DNA from 3 places in the Paenibacillus sp. VT-400 genome. Region 2 is predicted to be linked to each of the others. Evidence: predicted binding sites of a transcription regulator. Region 2 holds the regulator's gene; each other region holds the start of a gene.

Region 1 (6,389 bases), 590 kb from region 2:
ATGGGCGGATACGCTGTGTTCTTCGAATTTGAATTTGCCAGGTGTACGAATAATACGTTCAAGATCGTTTAGTGACCTGAAGTACGTGTGAATTCCCATATAAGCGTTCATCCTTTGCTGGTTGAGTATAAGTGTGAGTATGAGTCGACTATACGCCAGTTATGTCAACTGTGGATTAACGCGGATAGCGACGAAGGTAAAATGAAGTTTTAATTCTCTATAGAAGGACGAGAGGATTACGGGAGGATTAAAGGTAACCGTACGAGAGAGCACGCAGGTTATCGACAAACAATAAAAAGCCACGATGTGTGACTGAACGTGAGTTCGGCATCCATCGTGGCTTCAGTGTGTGTAGATGTTGTGCTCTAGGCTACATAAGTGCAGTTGAATCAAGAATTATGCTTTTTTTCGTACCGGAGAAGTATACCAGTACGCCATTCCAACAAAGAGGGCACCGCCGATAATATTACCAAGCGTTACCGGAATCATGTTATGGAACCAGCCTGCCATCGTGATTGTATCCGGGCGGTTTGGCAGCAACCAGGATAAAGACAGCAAAGTCATATTGGCAACACTGTGCTCATAACCACTTGCGATAAATGCGTACAGACACCACCAGATGAGAACAAGTTTGGCGATATCTTCTTTGGAGCGAGCTGCCATCCAGATCGCCAGACAGACGAGCCAGTTACAGAGAATGCCTCGGAAGAACAACTCAGACATGGGTGCCGCCATCTTTTTGGCAGAGACAACGAATAACAGATGTTCCGGCGTAGCCGTTTTGAACAGGCCGCTACCGACTATAAGTAGACTTAATAGAATTGCGCCGAGCAGGTTACCAACAAAGACGAGCCCCCAGTTCTTCAGCGTTTCGTTCACTGTGGTTCGGCCTGCCAGTGTACTCATGGTAAAGAACATATTGTTACCTGTAAACAGTTCCGATCCGGCAAAGATAACCAGCGTGAGCGCGAGTCCGAAGGACATACCCATCAACATAGTTTGCAGTGGTGACTGTGCCGCTAGGAGCGGAGCACCAATACTGAAGATCAGAACGATGCCAAGCCCTACATAGGCACCAGCCATCAAGGCAGCAACCATATATCGTGACAGGCTTGCGTTCATTTGATCCCGTTTTTTAACCGCAGCTTCAATAATTCCCTCAACACTTGGTGTATACATCACGGTTTCCCCCATTATTTTGCATCAATCTTTGAACGTTTCGCTATATTTCGATCCAAACCTGGCCGTTCTCTACCTTTACCGGATACATCTGTACTTGACCGTCGTCCGGTGCTTGCACAAGACCTGTAGTCAGGTCAATTTTCCAATCATACAGCGGATCGTACAGATAATGCCCGGACACGATGCCTTCAGCCAGCGGCCCACCCTTAGGATGGGGGTTGTGATTATCCGCAGCGAAGATGGTACCATCCGATGCAAGAAAGACAGCAAGTTGATGATCCTTAATCTCAACTACTCTTCCGATTCGTGGCAGGAATTCTTCAACTACTCCGGCAGGGAAGTAGGTGCCTGATTGTTTTGTCGTCATCTTAAACCACTCCTTATCTATATTTAACATTCCGGCAGTATTAATCTGCAAGCTTACTTATGGACGAGCTGATACTTCGATGCCATGGAACATTTTACTCTGGCCTTCTTCATTGCGAATCGCTTTTTGCCAAGGTTCTTCAACATGCTCAAGTGCAAATTCAATCCGCTGCATCAACGCTTTACGTTCCTCAAGGTTATCCACAACAACCGAACGAATATGCTCCAGACCCATGCGTTCCACCCACTCGGAAGTCCGTTCCAGATAGTTACCTGTCTCGCGGTAATATTGCATGATGGCGCCGCACAGTTCAATCAACTCTTCATCTGTTTTCACTTTGCATAAGGAATCAGCCAGTCTAGCTTTAATACCGCCGTTACCACCGATGAATATTTCCCAGCCTCCGTCGTTACCAACGATACCGATATCTTTTGTACATGCTTCTGCACAGTTCCGCGGACAACCGTTGACAGCATATTTAAACTTGGCTGGCAGATCCAGACGTTCGAATTTACGTTCGATGCGAGCACCCATGGCCATGGAATCCTGTGTACCGAATCGGCAGAATTGGGAGCCGACACATGTTTTGACTGTACGCAGCGATTTGGCGTATGCATAACCTGAAGGCATATCCAGTTCTGCCCAGACTTTAGTCAGATCTTCTTTTTTGACACCAATCAAGTCGAGACGCTGACCGCCAGTCACTTTGACTGCTTTTACATCATATTTGACTGAAACGTCAGCGATGCGTTTGAGGTCTGCTGGTGTAGTCACCCCGCCATACATCCGAGGTACAACCGTATACGTTCCATCTTTTTGAATATTCGCGTTCATCCGTTCGTTAACAAAACGGGATTCTTTCTCATCTTCGTGTGTGTCTGGTGCAATCATGCCAAGGTAATAGTTGATCGCCGGACGACATTTGGAACAACCTTCTGGCTGACTCCAACCCAGTACATTCATGACCTCTTTGGTTGTTTGTAATCCTTTTGCACGAATCTCGGCTACGATTTCATCTCGACCCATGGAAGTACATCCGCAGATGCCCTGTTTGGCTCCAGTACTGAAACTGTCTCCAAGTACATACTGCAGAATCTGTTCCACAACCGGTTTACACCCACCGCAAGAGCGTGTTGCACCGGTACAGGCTTTGATTTCATCAACAGTGGTAAGGCCCTGGTTTGTAATTACATCAACAATGGTTCCTTTGGTTACCCCGTTACATCCACAGACGATCTCGTCCTCGGGCATCGTTTCAACAGAGGTTGCTTTCTTATGACCGCCGCAGCCTGTACCCATGAGTGAACCGTACAATTCCTCGGTCATTTCGGTTTGATTTTTAATCAGTTTCTGCAACTCGGCAGAATCCGTAATGTCACCGAAGAGAACAGCGCCGACCATTTTATTATCACGAAGCAGAATTTTTTTGTAGGTCCGTTTCCAGTCATCTTTGTGCGAAATGACGGTGTGCTCTGGACTGTCGATGAATTCACCGGTTGAAAAGACATCTACACCCGAAATTTTCAATTTCGTGGATACAACTGAACCTTCATAAGGAGCGGTCTCCACACCGCAGATATGTTTCGCCAGAATCATGCCTTGCTCGAACAATGGGGCAACGAGGCCGTAACATACCCCGCGGTGCTCTGTACATTCCCCGACCGAATACACATTCTCCAGGGAAGTCTGCATATAGTCATTCACGACAATACCCCGGTTCACTTCCATACCGCTTTCGCGGGCTACAGCCGTATTGGGTTTAATGCCTACAGCCATGACCACAAAATCAACATTCAGAACCGTATCATCTGCAAAACGTATCCCTTCAACGCGTTCGCCACCCAGTAGTTCGGAGGTCTGCGCACCCATTTTGAAGCGGATACCCTGACGTTCGAGTTCCGCCTTCAACATGGCTGAAGCTTGTGGATCAAGCTGACGCTCCATCAGATCTTCCATCAGATGCACTACGGTAACTTCCATGCCAAGTTGTACCAAACCTTTGGCAGCTTCAAGGCCTAGCAGTCCGCCCCCGATAACGGCCGCTCGTTTATACTGCTTAGCAGCTTCCAGCATGACATTACAATCGGCGATATCACGGAAACCGACAACACCCTCTTTGTCATGTCCTGGCACAGGGAGAATGAAGGAGTTGGAGCCAGTCGCAATGATGATTTTGTCATAAGGAACGCGAGTTCCATCTTCAGTCACAACTTCGTGTGTCTCGGCATCGATTCGTGTAACCGTTGTGCCTGTGTGCAATGTAATGCCGTAATCTTCATACCAGTGAAGGTCGTTCAGTACGATATCGTCCAGTGTTTTGCTTCCTTCCAGTACATAAGACAACATAATGCGGTTGTAGTTAGGATAGGGCTCTGTGCCAAAAACGGTAATATCAAATCGCGTAGTTAATTTTAAAATTTGCTCAACGGTACTGATTCCTGCCATACCGTTACCAATGATAATGAGGTTCTCTTTTTTTCCGTTCATGTGTGTATGCCTCCTTGAATAGACGCTGTACATTACTCAAAATTTTAGTGGTTTATATTTGAAATTATACAAGTGGTTGACGACACTTTATGTGATTTAATTCACTAATAAAGATAAAAGAGTCATAAATATAATAATGTGAGCCCCATCACAGAAAGTTATATTTATTTTCATACAAATAAGAAATGCGAACTATTGTTCTTATTTTGTTTTCGTTGTAAAATCGGAACTGGGCCGTATTGTTCCCGATTTCTTCGAAAGGACGTTTTTGCATCATGATGGGAAGATCCCACCTTATTATCGGGACAGGCGTGTCGCTTTCTGTTCTGCAGTTGGCCGGTATGCCAGTGACCGCGCCAGCAGTTACGGTTGCTCTGATTGGTTCGTTATTGCCTGACATTGATGAGCCAAATTCGCTGCTGGTATCCAGAGCCTTGCCTAACAGTCTGATCAGGTTGTTACAGACGATTCTGTTGCCCACAGCTGTATTTGTGTACTTCTATGTTCATGCCAAACCATGGAACCTGTTGCTTGCGATCCTCATTGCGCTTGTGTCATTCCTGCCTTCGCGTTCGCTTCGCAAAGTGTTGATGTTTGCGATTGGACTCGGGCTGGTCTTCTATGGTCACGCGTTCGCACCGTGGAACTTGATTGCAGGCAGTTTGTTAATGCTCTGTACCACACTGACTCATAGGGGACTGACACATACCCTGTACGGAACCGCAATATGGGCGGGCTTGTTGTACAGCACGACCCAGCAGCAGGGACCGGAGATCTGGGTAGCGGGAGGCACGGCATATGCGATGCATCTATTGGCCGATTCACTAACCAATCGGGGTATTCGTCCGTTACCACCGCTCAAGTGGCGCATACGGGTGAATCTGATGAGTACAGGGACCAAGCGTGGGGCCGTTGTAGAGAATGTCTGCATTGTGCTTACTCTTATTTTGGCCTGGATTGCATTCTCACCGCTATTTCTATAGCCATCCAAAAACGCCAGCCCGCATATTGTGGGCTGGCGTTTACAGGTATGCATTTCATAATGAGTAAATCGTAATAACTTAGCCAATTCAGGATTGAGAAGGAGAATCAGTCAGGTCGTCAATATCGGAAGAACCAAATACAAATAAAACAACAAGAATGACAATGATCAGTAGTTCAGCGAACCCATTTCCGTCAAAGTCAGACATCACTTCAACCTCATTTCTTGGTGTTTAGGAATTGATTCTCTGTTGGAAAGCCCGTATAACGTCATTCAACGTCATATCACCACCGATCTCATCGAGGAATTGCACCAGTTTGTCTTGATTCGATGGTGTAATATTTTGTAGCGATTTATACTGCCCGACCAGTTCAACGACCAGTGTAGCTTCTCGAAACAACGTGACCGCATCCACTCTTAACTTCCCACTTACCAGTAATGCTGCAACGACTTCCTTTAAGGTTGCCATTGAGAAGGGTGTTTGCGGCATTTGTTTTTTTGGAACCTTTATTCGATTTTCCATTCCTTCTCACTGCCATAACAGGTCCCCCGCTGCTTGGTGTTTAATTCATCTTCCGTTATTGTATCTTATGTGTAATTCCCTATAATGTTCGGCCTATTAATCTACGTGTCTAACTGATATCGTTGTGAATATAAAAAAGAGACCTCCCGATGGTTAGGAGGTCTCTTGTCAGCTATTACGCGTTATTAATTATGGTATTCATCGTTGTCCGATCCAGACCTTTGACCAGCTTCACGATCAGTTCTTTGGCTGCATCGTAGTCATCCGTATGAATGATGGAAGAAGAGGTATGGATATAACGTGCGCAGATACCAACAACTATTGATGGTACACCAATGCCACTCAGGTGAACTTGACCTGCATCGGTACCACCTGGTGAAATGAAATACTGCATTTTAATCTGATTGGATGAAGCCGTATCTTGAACATATTCCACCATTCCGCGATGGGTGAACATACCCGGGTCAAAAATACGAAGCAATGCGCCTTCTCCGATATGTCCAAATGACTGTTTGTCACCTGTCATATCATTCGCCGCGCTACAGTCCAGTGCAAAGAAGATATCAGGCTGAATCAAATTGGCCGCCGTACGTGCACCGCGAAGCCCCAGTTCTTCCTGAACCGTTGCACCAGCATAAAGCTTGTTAGGCAGTTTTTCCTTGTGCAGCGCTTCAACCAGTTCAAGTGCAAGTCCTACGCCGTAACGATTATCCCACGCTTTGGCCATAATTTTTTTCGGGTTCGCCATAGGCGTAAATTCACAGATCGGCACGATCTGCATCCCTGGATGAATGCCCCAGGATTCTGCTTCCGCACGGTTGTCTGCTCCAATATCGAGATACATGGAA
Region 2 (6,389 bases):
AAACATGGTTCTGCTCCATCCTTTCGGTTCTCTATTTCTCTATTGTACCCTGTTCGCCGAAAATTACAAATTTCGACCCAACATATAATAATATCTTAGCACGAGTGAAATGTAAAAAAAAATAACCAGCATAAATAAATTATGCTGGTAGAAGGGCACTGTCACGAAATTGACAACGAAATTGCTCGCCAGACAAAACTTCCTCACGAATCAAAATGTCGAGTGAATTGTCGAAAATTGTCCGTTGTTCTTCAAGTAACCGCTTTGTCTGCTCCATCAGTTCTTGCAGAATTAATTTATTCTCTCGCATCAGTTCCTCGGTTGTGACCATATCCATGTTCACAATCCCAAGTGAAGTCAACCCCGAAGCCATCATCGTCTGTACAACATTGGTTGCCTGATCAAAGTCATTGCGTGAACCCGTGGAACGACCACCGTAGTACATTTCCTCCGCAGCTGCTCCTCCGAGTGCAATCATGATCTGCTCTTCCAGAAAGCGCTTCGTGTAGAGGAACTGTTCCTGTTGCGGGTTATGACGTACATATCCCAGCGCCTGACCACGCGGACTAAGTGCCACCTGACTAACACTGCCTGGACGAACGAGTTCAGCCATAATGGCATGTCCCAACTCATGAATGGCGACCCTTTTCTTCTCTTCCACGCTGGACTCACGGTCTGTCTTCTCACCCATCATGACTTTATCAATAGCCAGGGACAAATGCCGCTGTTCAATGTTTAACAGCCCGTCTCTCATGGCGTATATTGCTGCTTCGTTCATCACACTTTCGAGCTGTGCACCGGAGAAACCATATGATTCTTCCGCTGTTTTCTCCAGATTAACTTCCTTCAACAGAGGTTTGTTTACCGCATGCAGTTCCAGAATATGCTTTCTGCCCTTTTTGTCAGGCAAGTCCACTTGAATGTGGCGGTCAAAACGTCCCGGTCGCGTCAGGGCGCTATCCAGCATCTCTTTACGGTTCGTTGCAGCGATAACCAGAATTCTTGGCGTATCGGAAGAATAGATTCCATCCATTTCCGTCAGGAGCTGATTGAGGGTCTGATCATATTCACGCTGTTGACCACCCTCACGTTTCCCCCCGATGACATCGATTTCATCGATAAAGATAATAGCGTTTTCCTTATTTTCCTTGGTGGCACGGGTTCTCGCGTCCTTGAACAAATCCCGAATTCTGCTGGCACCCACACCAACATACATTTCCACGAACTCACTACCCGATGCTGCTACAAAAATAGAATCGGTGTAATGGGCAGCAGCCTTGGCCATCAACGTTTTCCCTGTCCCTGGAGGGCCCGTCAGCAAGATCCCTTTTAACGGGCGAATCCCGAACTTCCGGATTTCTTCATGTTTGATCAGAAAGTCAAGCGCTTCACGCAATTCCTGCTTGGCACTGTCCTGTCCGCCAATTTCTTCAAAAGTAAGCTTGGAAGGTCCTTTTTTCTTCCGTTTACGTTCCTGTGCAGCGCCTACTGTAATCCCGCCACGCATTTGCATCATGAACAGCAAAGCTCCGACAAGCACTGCTGCAATCAGGATCGGAACAATATTAACACCAGTAAAAGCAAGGAAAATAATCAATACGGGAAAAAATCCGATGGCAACTTCTTTTGTCCACTTAGGCATTAGGCCACACTCCTATCTGACCGGGCACACGCGGCAGAATAATAAACTTGCTGGCATCTCCGTCTCTGAGACTGACATATACATTGTTGTCATCCATCGCTGTATTTACCTTAATTCCATTCGTCGCCATCTTGGACAACGTTGGTGTAATCTCGGTGTATTGCTTGTTCTCCATCGCCTGAGCTACGGTGAACATCGCATCCCCCCACCAACTTTCCAGTGCTTCACTGGAATGATCCACAACATCCAACTTTAGTGAGCGTGTTCCAATCAGGGTCTGTCCTTCTTTGTGAATATATTGTACCAGTCTGCCCAAATCAACATCAGGTTGCAGATCCAGTTTCAATTGTACGTCATTGCGGTTAATAGTTAATTGAACGTCGTTGACTCCATCGTACTGGGTTACCATTTTTTCAATCGGATTCTGCACAGCCACCTGACGATATACAAACCAACCTCCAAACAACACAACGGCTGAAATGACGGCAGTTAAAGCAATAGGCAATACTTTTAGCTTCAAGTGAATTACCCCTCCCAGAATTTGGCCCAACCTACTGGCTTATTGGTATATACGAATATGTGCACATTGACTCCTGCGAGAATTTCGACAGGATTATTTGTTTTTGAATGTAACTTTGAGTACATATCTGAGTATATCACATCGTATATACAATTTCGAAGGCGAAAATATGAATAAATTATTAATTTTAACTATTTAAATCAAATATATTTACAGGCAACACAAAGAACCGGTTCAGTCGGATATCCGTCTGCCGGTTCTTTCATTTCTTTACATTCTCTAGTTATGTCACTCTATTTGTTCTAGCTGTTCGGGAGTGTGTAGACCAGGTCCACCTGTTCTCCGTTGCTAAAACGATAAAAGCGATAGTGGTTATGCGTACCGTCTTTATAATACACTTGCCACACATATATTCCATTCACAACTCCGGGCATGATTCGTTTAATCTCACCGGCAGGAACTTCAGAACTGAAGCGATTGCGTATCTGCGCTTCGGACATGCCATTCTGCAGCAGCTCACTGTGTACAGCGTTTGCACCCTTAACCGGTTGATTGTTTGCGTCGAACTTAACCCAGACCATAACATCCTGGTTATCCTTGTTTTTGCCGATCAGGGTCCAGTAGATGTTGTCAGAGCCTTCTTTGTCTCCCCAGATGTACTTGCGCAATTCATCATAGGATGTAATGCCCAGTTGCTCCTGTGCTGCTTGTATGGCGAGCGCTTCTTCCTTGCGTTGGTCCTGCGTGACATGAACGTAATAACGCTGAAGTCCAAACAGAATCAGAACCAGTGCAAGCAGCGAAATCCATATCCACTTCTTTTTTTTCTTCAAAAGCCGAACTTCCTTTCCCTATGATGCTGTCCTGCAATTAACGAGCAAGCAGACCATCAAATGCCAATTGAGACTCACGCAAAATGCGTTCTTCATCCAGCGTCAGACATTCGCCATGTTTCACTACTTGTTTTCCATCCACCCATACGTGTTCAACATCTTTGGCAGAAGCCGAGTAAATCGTATGTGAGATCAGGTCTGTATGTGGATAGAAATGTGCCTGTTCAATGTTAAGGGCGATAAAATCAGCCTTCATGCCAACCTGAAGTGCTCCGGTATTATTCAAGAAGATGGATTTGGCACCGTATGACGTTCCGAGTAATAACGCTTCGCCTGCTGGCACTGCCGTCGGGTCACCAGATACACCTTTGTGAATCAATGCAGCCAGTCTCATTTCCTCGAACATATCCAGGTTGTTGTTACTTGCTGGACCGTCTGTTCCGAGTGACACGGTAACTCCTGCTTTCAGCAACGCAGGTACCCGCGCAACACCGGAAGCGAGTTTCAGATTACTTCCCGGGTTATGGGATACAGCCACATCATGGCGGGCCAGAATCTCAATCTCTTCGTCATTCAGATGCACCGCATGTGCAACCAGGGATGGACGAGAGAAAAAGCCCAGTTTCTCCAGATGTGCCACAGGACGCAGTCCATAATCAGCCACGTTCTGCTCGACTTCACGAAGCGTTTCCGACATATGTGTATGAAGGGGAAGGTTTAGGTCGTTCGCGACCTGCACAAGCTTCTCTATGTAGTCAGGAGGGCATGTATATGGGGCGTGTGGCGAGATTACGGTTGTAATGCGACCATCTGCCTGTCCATTCCACTCACGTGCAAACGCTGCCGACTCCTCCAGCTTCCGCAATTGTTCTTCTTCCGAGCACAGCCCGATTACACCACGTGCCAGTGCCGCTCTAACGCCGGATTGCTCCACAACTTTGGCAACTTGATCCATGTGATCGTACATGTCCAGGAAAGCTGTAGTTCCGCCTTTCAACATTTCAAGCACTGATAGCGAAGTTCCCCAATATACATCTTCTGAAGTCATTTTCGCTTCCATCGGCCACATTTTTTCCTGCAACCATACTTGCAATGCAAGATCGTCTCCGTGCCCTCTGAGCAACGACATCGCTGCATGACCATGCGTATTGATCAGACCCGGCAGGAAGAACAGTCCTTTTCCATCCACTTTGGTACAATTTTTGTCTTCATCCGGCAATGTCTCACCAATATGCACAATCTTGTCATTCTCAACAACCATGTATCCGTGGACCACGTTCCATGTTGTGCCGCCTTCATTAACGGCAAATTTGCCGTTGTGAATTACCCATCTATTTGTTGTCATCTTCCTCGTCGTCCTTTCCAGTCTCCAAGTAATAGGCCAAACTAAGCAGATCCGTTGTAAAGTCAGCATGGTGAATGCGGATATGCGGCGGTGTTTTTAGAATGGTTGGTGCAAAATTAAGGATCGCTTCAATTCCTGATTCAATAAGCTGATCGGCTACATTTTGGGCTTCCGTATCCGGAACCGTGATAATTCCGATGCGAATATTTTCCGTTTTAACCGCTTCCGTCAATTCATCCATTGGTTTTACCGTCAAACTGTTGATTTGACTACCAATCTTCGGTCCGTATGCATCAAATACTGCAACAATCTTCATGTTGTCTTTCAGATATGCGTTGTAGTTGGACAAGGCCTGTCCTAGGTTACCCGCGCCTACCAGAGCTACATTAATTTGCTGATCAATTTTGAGAATGTGACGAATTTTCTCGATCAGATATGATACATCATACCCGATCCCTTTACGACCAAAATCACCGAAGTAAGCCAGGTCTTTACGAATTTGGGCCGGATTCAGATCCAGCCTCTGTCCAAGCTCTTGAGAAGAAACAGTAGCCACCTCACGCTGATGCAACTCGTTCAAATAACGCAAGTATACAGGCAGACGTCGTACCACCGCTTCCGAAATTTTATCCGATTTCATTCTTGCTCCCCCTTACCAAGGCCACGATAAAATAATAGATGAAAAGATGAGCATTCTGTATAAAACTCAAAGATAAACGTGACATTTTATACAGAATGCTCCTTGTAATTTGGGTTATAAGTTCTTACGTGCAACTGCTTTAATCGGATACGGAAATATCTAATAAAGTTTAACGCCAAACGATAGTGTCATGCAATGATATAACGAACAAAACAACCATTATTTTTGTTCATTAGCAGGTTTTTCCAACCACTCGGTAATTCGTGGAACCATCTGCTCCGTGAGCATGTGTTCCATTTTGGGACCAGGTAATGAATATAAAAAGAATTTACCATAGTACGCTTCAATCACCCGTGTATCATAAACAATGACAATTCCTCTGTCCTTTGCTGTACGCACCAATCGGCCAAATCCCTGTTTGAAACGAATGACCGCTTGTGGCACGGACAGTTTCATGAACGGATTTTTCTTCTGTTCCTGAAGCAGCTCACTCTTGGCTTCCACCAACGGATGATTCGGTGGCTGGAAAGGCAGTCGAACAATAGCGAGACAGGTTAGCGCGTCTCCCGGGATATCTACACCCTCCCAGAAGCTGCTTGTGCCCAGAAGTACCGTTGCTTTGGCATCTTGAAACCTGCGAGTCAATTTGGAACGACTTCCACTGTCAACGCCTTGCCCAAGCAACGAGATGTCGTTGCCAGACAGTGCCTCCTTCAGCGGATCATAGACCTGTCGCAACATCTTGTATGAAGTAAACAGAACCATCATGCGTCCACGCGTAGCAATTGCCGTCTCTGCAAGTGATTGCACCAGCATATTAACAAAGTGCGCATCACCCACACTTCCCTTCACACTCGGGAAATCACGCGGAATCACCAGAAGTGCCTGATCGCGATAGTTGAAAGGTGATGGCAACATCGACGTTAACAGCCGATTGTTCTCGGCCGCTTCCTGCAAGCCAAGCTGTTCAATCATGAACTGGAATGACTTATCTACCGAAAGCGTAGCCGATGTAAGCACAACACTTTTCTTTTTATCAAAAAATAAATCCTTAAGTTGTGCACTCACATCTACAGGTACGGCATACAGCTGGAGAGATTTGCTGCGGAATTGGCCGCTGGCTTCCATCCAGTACACCGTTTTGGCATCATCCATACGCATGAAGAAACGTAGATTCTCCTTCAATGTGGTCAGATCTTTCAGCAGTCCTGTAATGTCCGTGATCAGACTATCCGATTGATAATCATCCTGATCTTCTTTCACCTCAAGCAGCAATTTGTCCCCTTTGCGAACCAAATCGCCCAGAGTCACATAGATCTGGTTCTCCAGATCCTGCAACTCCTGCCATTTTGCAGGTTTCTGAGATGCTTTCAGACGCAGTGAAAATTGCCCCGTCTCTCCCGGTGAAG
Region 3 (6,389 bases), on a different contig from region 2:
TGTCCACAGATGAATGCGCAGCCCCTCTTACTTGTAATAAACCAAGCGGAGGGAGAGATTGAATACGATCAACAATTCTCCGCCCAAATACAATCGCTTCTGATAAAGAATTGCTTGCCAGGCGGTTGGCTCCATGCACTCCTGTAGAAGACACCTCGCCACAAGCAAATAATCGGGAGATGCTGCTCTCTCCACTTAAATCCGTTTTCACTCCACCCATCATGTAATGGGCAGCAGGTGCAACGGGAATCCAGTCCGTTGTCATGTCTAATCCATAACGCATACAAGTCTCATATATGGTAGGGAACCGATGCTTGATCATCTCTGGCTGTTCATGTGTAATGTCCAAGTACACAAAGGTACTGTTGGTGGACTCCATCTCACTAACAATCGCTCGTGCCACGATATCTCGTGGGGCCAGTTCAAGCTGGGCATGATAACGATCCATGAAGCGCTCACCCTTCACATTGCGCAAATATGCTCCTTCGCCGCGTACGGCTTCTGACACAAGGAAACGCGGGGCCCCAGGGTAACATAGAGAGGTGGGGTGGAATTGGATAAATTCCATGTCACGAACAATAGCCCCAGCCCGATAAGCCATGGCTACACCATCGGCAGTAGCTACATCCGGATTCGTCGTGTATCGGTACAGTTGTCCTGCCCCACCAGAACAAAGAACGGTTGCCTGTGCCTTCACGAACACTTGCGATCCGTCATCCTTCTGAACCAGAGCGCCAATGCATTCCCCTCGATCTCGATCCGTAATCAGGTCAACAACAAAATGCTCATCCCAAACTTCAATCCCGGGATGCTCATTCACTTCAACAGCAAGCGCACGTACAATCTCATATCCTGTTGCATCTCCGTTGGCATGCAAAATACGGCGGTGGCTATGCGCACCTTCCTGCGTCAACGCCAACTCGCCGTTCTCCAGATCAAATAAAGTACCCAAACGAATCAGTTCCTTCACTCCGTCCGGCCCCTCATTCACCAATACCTCTACCGCTTCGGAGCGGCATAAGCCCGCTCCTGCTACAAGTGTATCCTGCAAGTGGTAAGCAGGTGAATCATCCTCAGCAATAACCGCAGCGATGCCTCCCTGCGCATATCTGGTGTTACTTTCAAGTAATGACTTCTTCGTGATCATTAATACACGTTGTTGTCCACTTGCCTTAATGGCAGTAAACAAACCAGCAATCCCTGAGCCTATAACCAGTACATCCGTCTCTACCATGGGTAGCGCAGACAGATCAAAATCAACTAAATATTGCGGTATCATGTTATTCACCTGTCTTGGAGCAAGAGTAGCGCATCCTACTTTACCAACAACATGCGCTCTAGTGATTCTCTGGCTTTGTCGGCAACGGCCGGTGGCACGTAGATTTGCGGCTTCATCGTTTCCAGGCATTTCACCAGTTTCTTCAAGTTGTTCACCTTCATGTTGGGACATACGAGGAACTTGGTAGCAAAGTGGAACTGTTTATCCGGACTATCCAGACGAAGCTGATATCCTGTACCATCTTCGGTACCTACGATAAATTCCTTCGCTGATGAATTTTTGCAATACTCCAGAATAGCTGTTGTGCTGCCTACAAAATCACCCATTTCTACAACCTCAGGGCGACACTCTGGATGGACAACAAACTCCGCATTGGGATGCTTGGCTCTCATCTCCACCACATCTTTGACTGTAAGCATATCGTGAGTGTTGCAGTAGCCTTCCCAGATAATCATTTTCTTGTCTGTATGCTGCTGCACATAATGTCCCAGGTTTTTATCCGGTACCCAGATAATTTCGTCGGAATCCACCGATTGAATAACCCGGACTGCGTTCGCCGATGTACAACAGATGTCAGTCTCTGCTTTGATCTCAGCCGAGGAATTGATATACGTAACCACCTTGGCATTAGGATGTTGTGCTTTCAATTTGCGTAGTCCATCCACATTCACCATATCTGCCATTGGGCAGCCCGCACGTTCGTCCGGGATAATAACTGTTTTATTTGGCGCAAGAATTTTAGCGCTTTCACCCATAAAATGAACACCACAGAAAACGATCACATCCGCATCTGTCTGTGCTGCCTTCTGGGCTAACAGAAACGAATCTCCACGGAAGTCGGCAACCTCCTGTACTTCGTCACGTTGATAATAATGGGCAAGAATAATGGCATTACGTTCCTTCTTCAACACCATAAGCCGCTCACGCAGCTCGCGGTTCATCTCAGCCTTGCGCTCTAAAGCCAGAGCTTCCACCTGTGATCCTCTCCTTTATCGGGACAGCGTCATGCGCTGTTTCGTGGGCTAACCTAAGTCGTTATCTTCGCTTGAGAAACGAATCACAAGCGGTTTAACAACTAATTTACACAACGTTCACGACTCTGTCAATAAATGAAAAAGGCCCGGGACAGCGCTGTAACCACCTGTTTGCTAACTGGTTCGCCATCTAACTCCCGTTTATCTTTATCTATCCTCTTTTAAAATAATGGATAAAAAAAGAGAGCCTCGAGGGCTCTCTTGATTTCACCTGCTATCATAGCCAGATGTATTGTGTATTAAGACGTTGGCTTAGTTCCGCCATCATCCGGGTTATTGTTATTACCCTTTTCCAGATTCGGAGCTTCGTTTGGAATATCTCCGGCTGGTGGCTCAGGCGTTTCATCTTTACCTTGAATACGAACACGCACATCACCGATGGTGTCGATGATTGGCTCTCCGCCTTCAGTTGGTGTGCCTTCACCATCATTGTCATTCTCTGCTTTTGGAGTCAAAGAACCTGTTTCGATCAATTGCTTGATCTGATCCATTTCCAAAGTCTCAACCTCAAGCAAAGTTTGAGCGATCAGGTGCATCTCTTTTGAATGTTTAACAAGCAAGTCCTTACACTTCTCATAACAGTCATTGATAAAGCGTTGCATTTCCTGATCAATCTCGTAAGCAATGGAATCCGAGTAATTCTGTTCATGACCGATATCCCGACCAAGGAATACCTGTCCTTGTGAACTTCCGAATTGCATAGGTCCCAATTTCTCACTCATACCGTATTCCATAACCATGCTGCGAACAATACCTGTCGCTTGCTGGAAGTCACTGTATGCACCAGTACCAATTTCTCCGATGAACAATTCTTCAGCTACACGACCCCCGAGAAGTCCGGTTACTTTATCCAGCAATTCCTGCTTGGTAACCAGCATACGGTCTTCTTTTGGCAACATGATTACATATCCACCCGCACGTCCGCGCGGAATAATGGTCACTTTATGTACCATATCAGCATGTTCGAGGAAGTATCCAACAATGGTATGACCTGCTTCGTGATAAGCAACGATTCGTTTCTCGCGATCACTGATGACACGGCTTTTCTTCTCCGTACCAACGATGACACGGTCAATCGCTTCGTCAACTTCCTTCATGGAAATATCTTTACGGTTACGACGCGCTGCAAGCAATGCCGCTTCGTTCAAGAGATTCTCCAAATCCGCACCAGAGAAACCTGTTGTACGCTTCGCGATAATATCCATCTTCACATCTTTGGTCAGTGGTTTATTACGGGAATGTACTTTCAGGACAGCTTCACGACCTCTTACATCAGGGCGGTCAACCGTAATTTGACGGTCAAAACGTCCTGGACGCAGCAAGGCAGGGTCCAAAATATCTGCACGGTTCGTTGCGGCAATGATGATAATACCTTCATTAACTCCGAATCCGTCCATCTCAACGAGCAACTGGTTGAGTGTCTGTTCACGTTCATCGTGACCACCACCAAGACCAGCACCACGCTGACGTCCTACAGCATCAATCTCATCGATAAAGATGATACATGGGGCATTTTTCTTCGCATTTTCAAACAAATCACGTACACGTGATGCACCGACACCGACAAACATTTCCACGAAGTCGGAACCTGAAATAGTGAAGAATGGTACACCCGCTTCACCGGCTACGGCACGAGCGAGCAATGTTTTACCGGTACCTGGAGGCCCTACGAGCAATACGCCCTTAGGAATCCGCGCACCTACTGCTGCGAATTTACGAGGGTCCTTGAGGAAGTCTACAACCTCAACAAGTTCCTGTTTCTCTTCGTCAGCACCCGCAACATCTTCAAATGTAACCCGCTTCTTCTCTTCGTTGTAGAGACGAGCACGGCTTTTACCAAAGTTCATTACTTTACCGCCGCCGCCTTGAGCCTGATTAAACAGGAAGAAGAACAGCAGGAACATAATGATCAAAGGAATAAAGGAAGTCAGCAACGTCAACCAGATGCTGTCACCTTTCATTGGCTCCTGATGATATTGGAAATTGTTAGTTTCACTTGCAGCTACAAGCTCACTAATTGCCTCATCCGTAGGAGGAATATACGTTGAGAAATTTTCTGATTTGGCGCCATCAGGTGCCTTCTTGTATTGACCGGTCACGAGATACGTTTGACCGTTGAATTGAACCGTCAATTCAGAGACATTGTTGGCTTTGATCGCTGCACGCAACTGATCATATCTAGGATTATCGGTGGCTTCGCCGCCATTGCTGACGAACTGGACTATCCCCACCACAACTAAAAAAAGAATCAAATAAAAACCAGAATTCCGGATGAACCGATTCATCCCCTACCTCCTCTCGAGACACTTTAATTATTTTAACATAGCCCGACATGGCTTCTCAACAGAAGCCAAGAACAGCTCAAGGCTTGGGTCGGGCAGGATATTAGTTACTATAGACTTCCGGCTTCAAAATCCCGATATAGGGCAGGTTCCGGTACTTCTCCGCAAAATCCAAACCGTAACCAACGATGAACGCGTCAGGAATGTCAAAGCCTGTGTAATGAGCTTCCAACTCAACTTTACGGCCTGAAGGCTTGTCGAACAGCGTAACCACTCGCACCGACTCGGCACCGCGGTTTTCTAGCAGTTCAATCAGATAGCTGAGTGTAAGTCCGCTGTCGATAATATCTTCGACAATCAGAACTTCCCGTCCTTCAACGGATACATCCAGATCCTTAATGATTTTGACAACACCTGATGACTTGGTGGAAGCGCCGTAACTGGATACCGCCATAAAATCCATTTCAACAGGTACCGTTATGTTTTTAACCAAATCAGCCATAAATATAAACGCACCCTTGAGCACACAAATGACCAAAGGATTGCGATTTGCATATTCGGCACTTAGTGTTGCGCCTAATTCCTTGACTTTACTCTGAATTTCTTCTTCACTGATCAATACTTCCTGAATGTCGTTCTGCAACTGTGCGAACCTCCTAAGTTATACTATGAAAGCCTTACCTGAACCATAACCACTACCCCTGAATCGCTGAATCGCCTACAGTCATGTACAGGATTGCGGAAGTGCCCTCCCTGACAGGAGCCACACTGGACCGTCGAACACCCGGTAACCAGATGATATGACCTGCTCCATCACATACCACAGGAATACGTGGACGGACAGATGGGGGGATTTTCTCATCGATGAAAATATTTTTCACCTTTTTGCTTCCGTTTAATCCCATCACTTTCATGGTATCTCCAGGTAACCGTGAACGCACAACCAGCGGCATAAGCAGTTGATCCGCATCAAACGCGGCTTGATCCGCCGATTCCGGTACATGATAGTCCTCGGGACTCACCGTCATCAACCGAATATACCGGTTAATTGGGGTGAGTGAAAGCTCATAAGTTCCACTCCATTGCGCAAGACGATACTCGTAAGATTGATCCTGTACGTCCGTCCGTATGCCAAAAGAAATCAGATTATACTCCCGAGTGCAGGCGAGTGTCTGTCCTATATCCAGGCTCCAGGTCGTCACATGGGTCTCCATGACCTTGCGTCGAATGGTTTCTATACGGGTAAAGTCGACAAAATCACTGTCCAAAGGCAGATAATTCAATATTAGTTTAATCAACCTTCGTTGTAAAGCGACATGTAACTTCAAGAAGGAAGGCACCTCAAAGGTTTGCCTTCCGCCGTTCACCTGCACTAGACACCTGTATGTGTCATATGCACTCTGCTCCATGAAATCGTCTTCATCACCCACAATTTCGGCAAGCCGATTCAATGACGGCGTGAGTTGTCCATTATACTGCCCCAAAAAAGGAAGCACATCCAAGCGAATGGCATTACGCCGATATTTACGCAGGGCGTTGCTCTCATCATTGAAATACATAAAACCCTGGGTATTACAAGCTTCTACAAGGTCTGTCTTGTTTATACGAAGGCATGGACGAATAAGTTCCACATTTTTTTCTCGTCTTTTAAACTTCATTCCTGAGAGTCCCGACAAGCCGGTTCCACGAAGCAAATGAAGCATGACTGTCTCCGCCTGATCATCGGCATGATGTGCCAAAGCGATGCTTGCCGCATTATATTTGGAAGCCACTTCATGAAGAAAGGCATATCGC

What was found. Region 2 encodes Rex, which represses fermentation and respiration genes when NADH is low (regulators of the CRP and FNR family bind a similar motif). Its sites were predicted from a motif close to TTGTGAAATATTTCACAA; they were not measured.
Region 1: the regulator Rex is predicted to act here: its motif matches at 4,126-4,143, upstream of nirB (nitrite reductase large subunit NirB).
Region 3: the regulator Rex is predicted to act here: its motif matches at 2,325-2,342, upstream of nadA (quinolinate synthase NadA).

What each region holds. Positions count from the first base shown of each region.
Region 1 covers NZ_LELF01000067.1:3,917,320-3,923,708, reverse strand. Annotated here, with positions in the region: gene EL84_RS27945 (YfbR-like 5'-deoxynucleotidase) at 1-99, opposite strand, end outside; gene EL84_RS27940 (formate/nitrite transporter family protein) at 397-1,179, opposite strand; gene nirD (nitrite reductase small subunit NirD) at 1,223-1,549, opposite strand; gene nirB (nitrite reductase large subunit NirB) at 1,607-4,036, opposite strand; gene EL84_RS27925 (metal-dependent hydrolase) at 4,312-5,019, shown strand; gene EL84_RS27920 (hypothetical protein) at 5,251-5,541, opposite strand; gene EL84_RS27915 (M42 family metallopeptidase) at 5,717-6,389, opposite strand, start outside.
Region 2 covers NZ_LELF01000067.1:3,323,262-3,329,650, forward strand. Annotated here, with positions in the region: gene EL84_RS25185 (3-hydroxyacyl-CoA dehydrogenase family protein) at 1-6, opposite strand, end outside; gene EL84_RS25190 (AAA family ATPase) at 140-1,642, opposite strand; gene EL84_RS25195 (hypothetical protein) at 1,635-2,162, opposite strand; gene EL84_RS25200 (DUF5590 domain-containing protein) at 2,465-2,995, opposite strand; gene EL84_RS25205 (amidohydrolase) at 3,033-4,340, opposite strand; gene EL84_RS25210 (redox-sensing transcriptional repressor Rex) at 4,327-4,980, opposite strand; gene dinG (ATP-dependent DNA helicase DinG) at 5,200-6,389, opposite strand, start outside.
Region 3 covers NZ_LELF01000069.1:17,660-24,048, forward strand. Annotated here, with positions in the region: gene nadB (L-aspartate oxidase) at 1-1,279, opposite strand, end outside; gene nadA (quinolinate synthase NadA) at 1,315-2,253, opposite strand; gene ftsH (ATP-dependent zinc metalloprotease FtsH) at 2,553-4,598, opposite strand; gene hpt (hypoxanthine phosphoribosyltransferase) at 4,699-5,238, opposite strand; gene tilS (tRNA lysidine(34) synthetase TilS) at 5,291-6,389, opposite strand, start outside.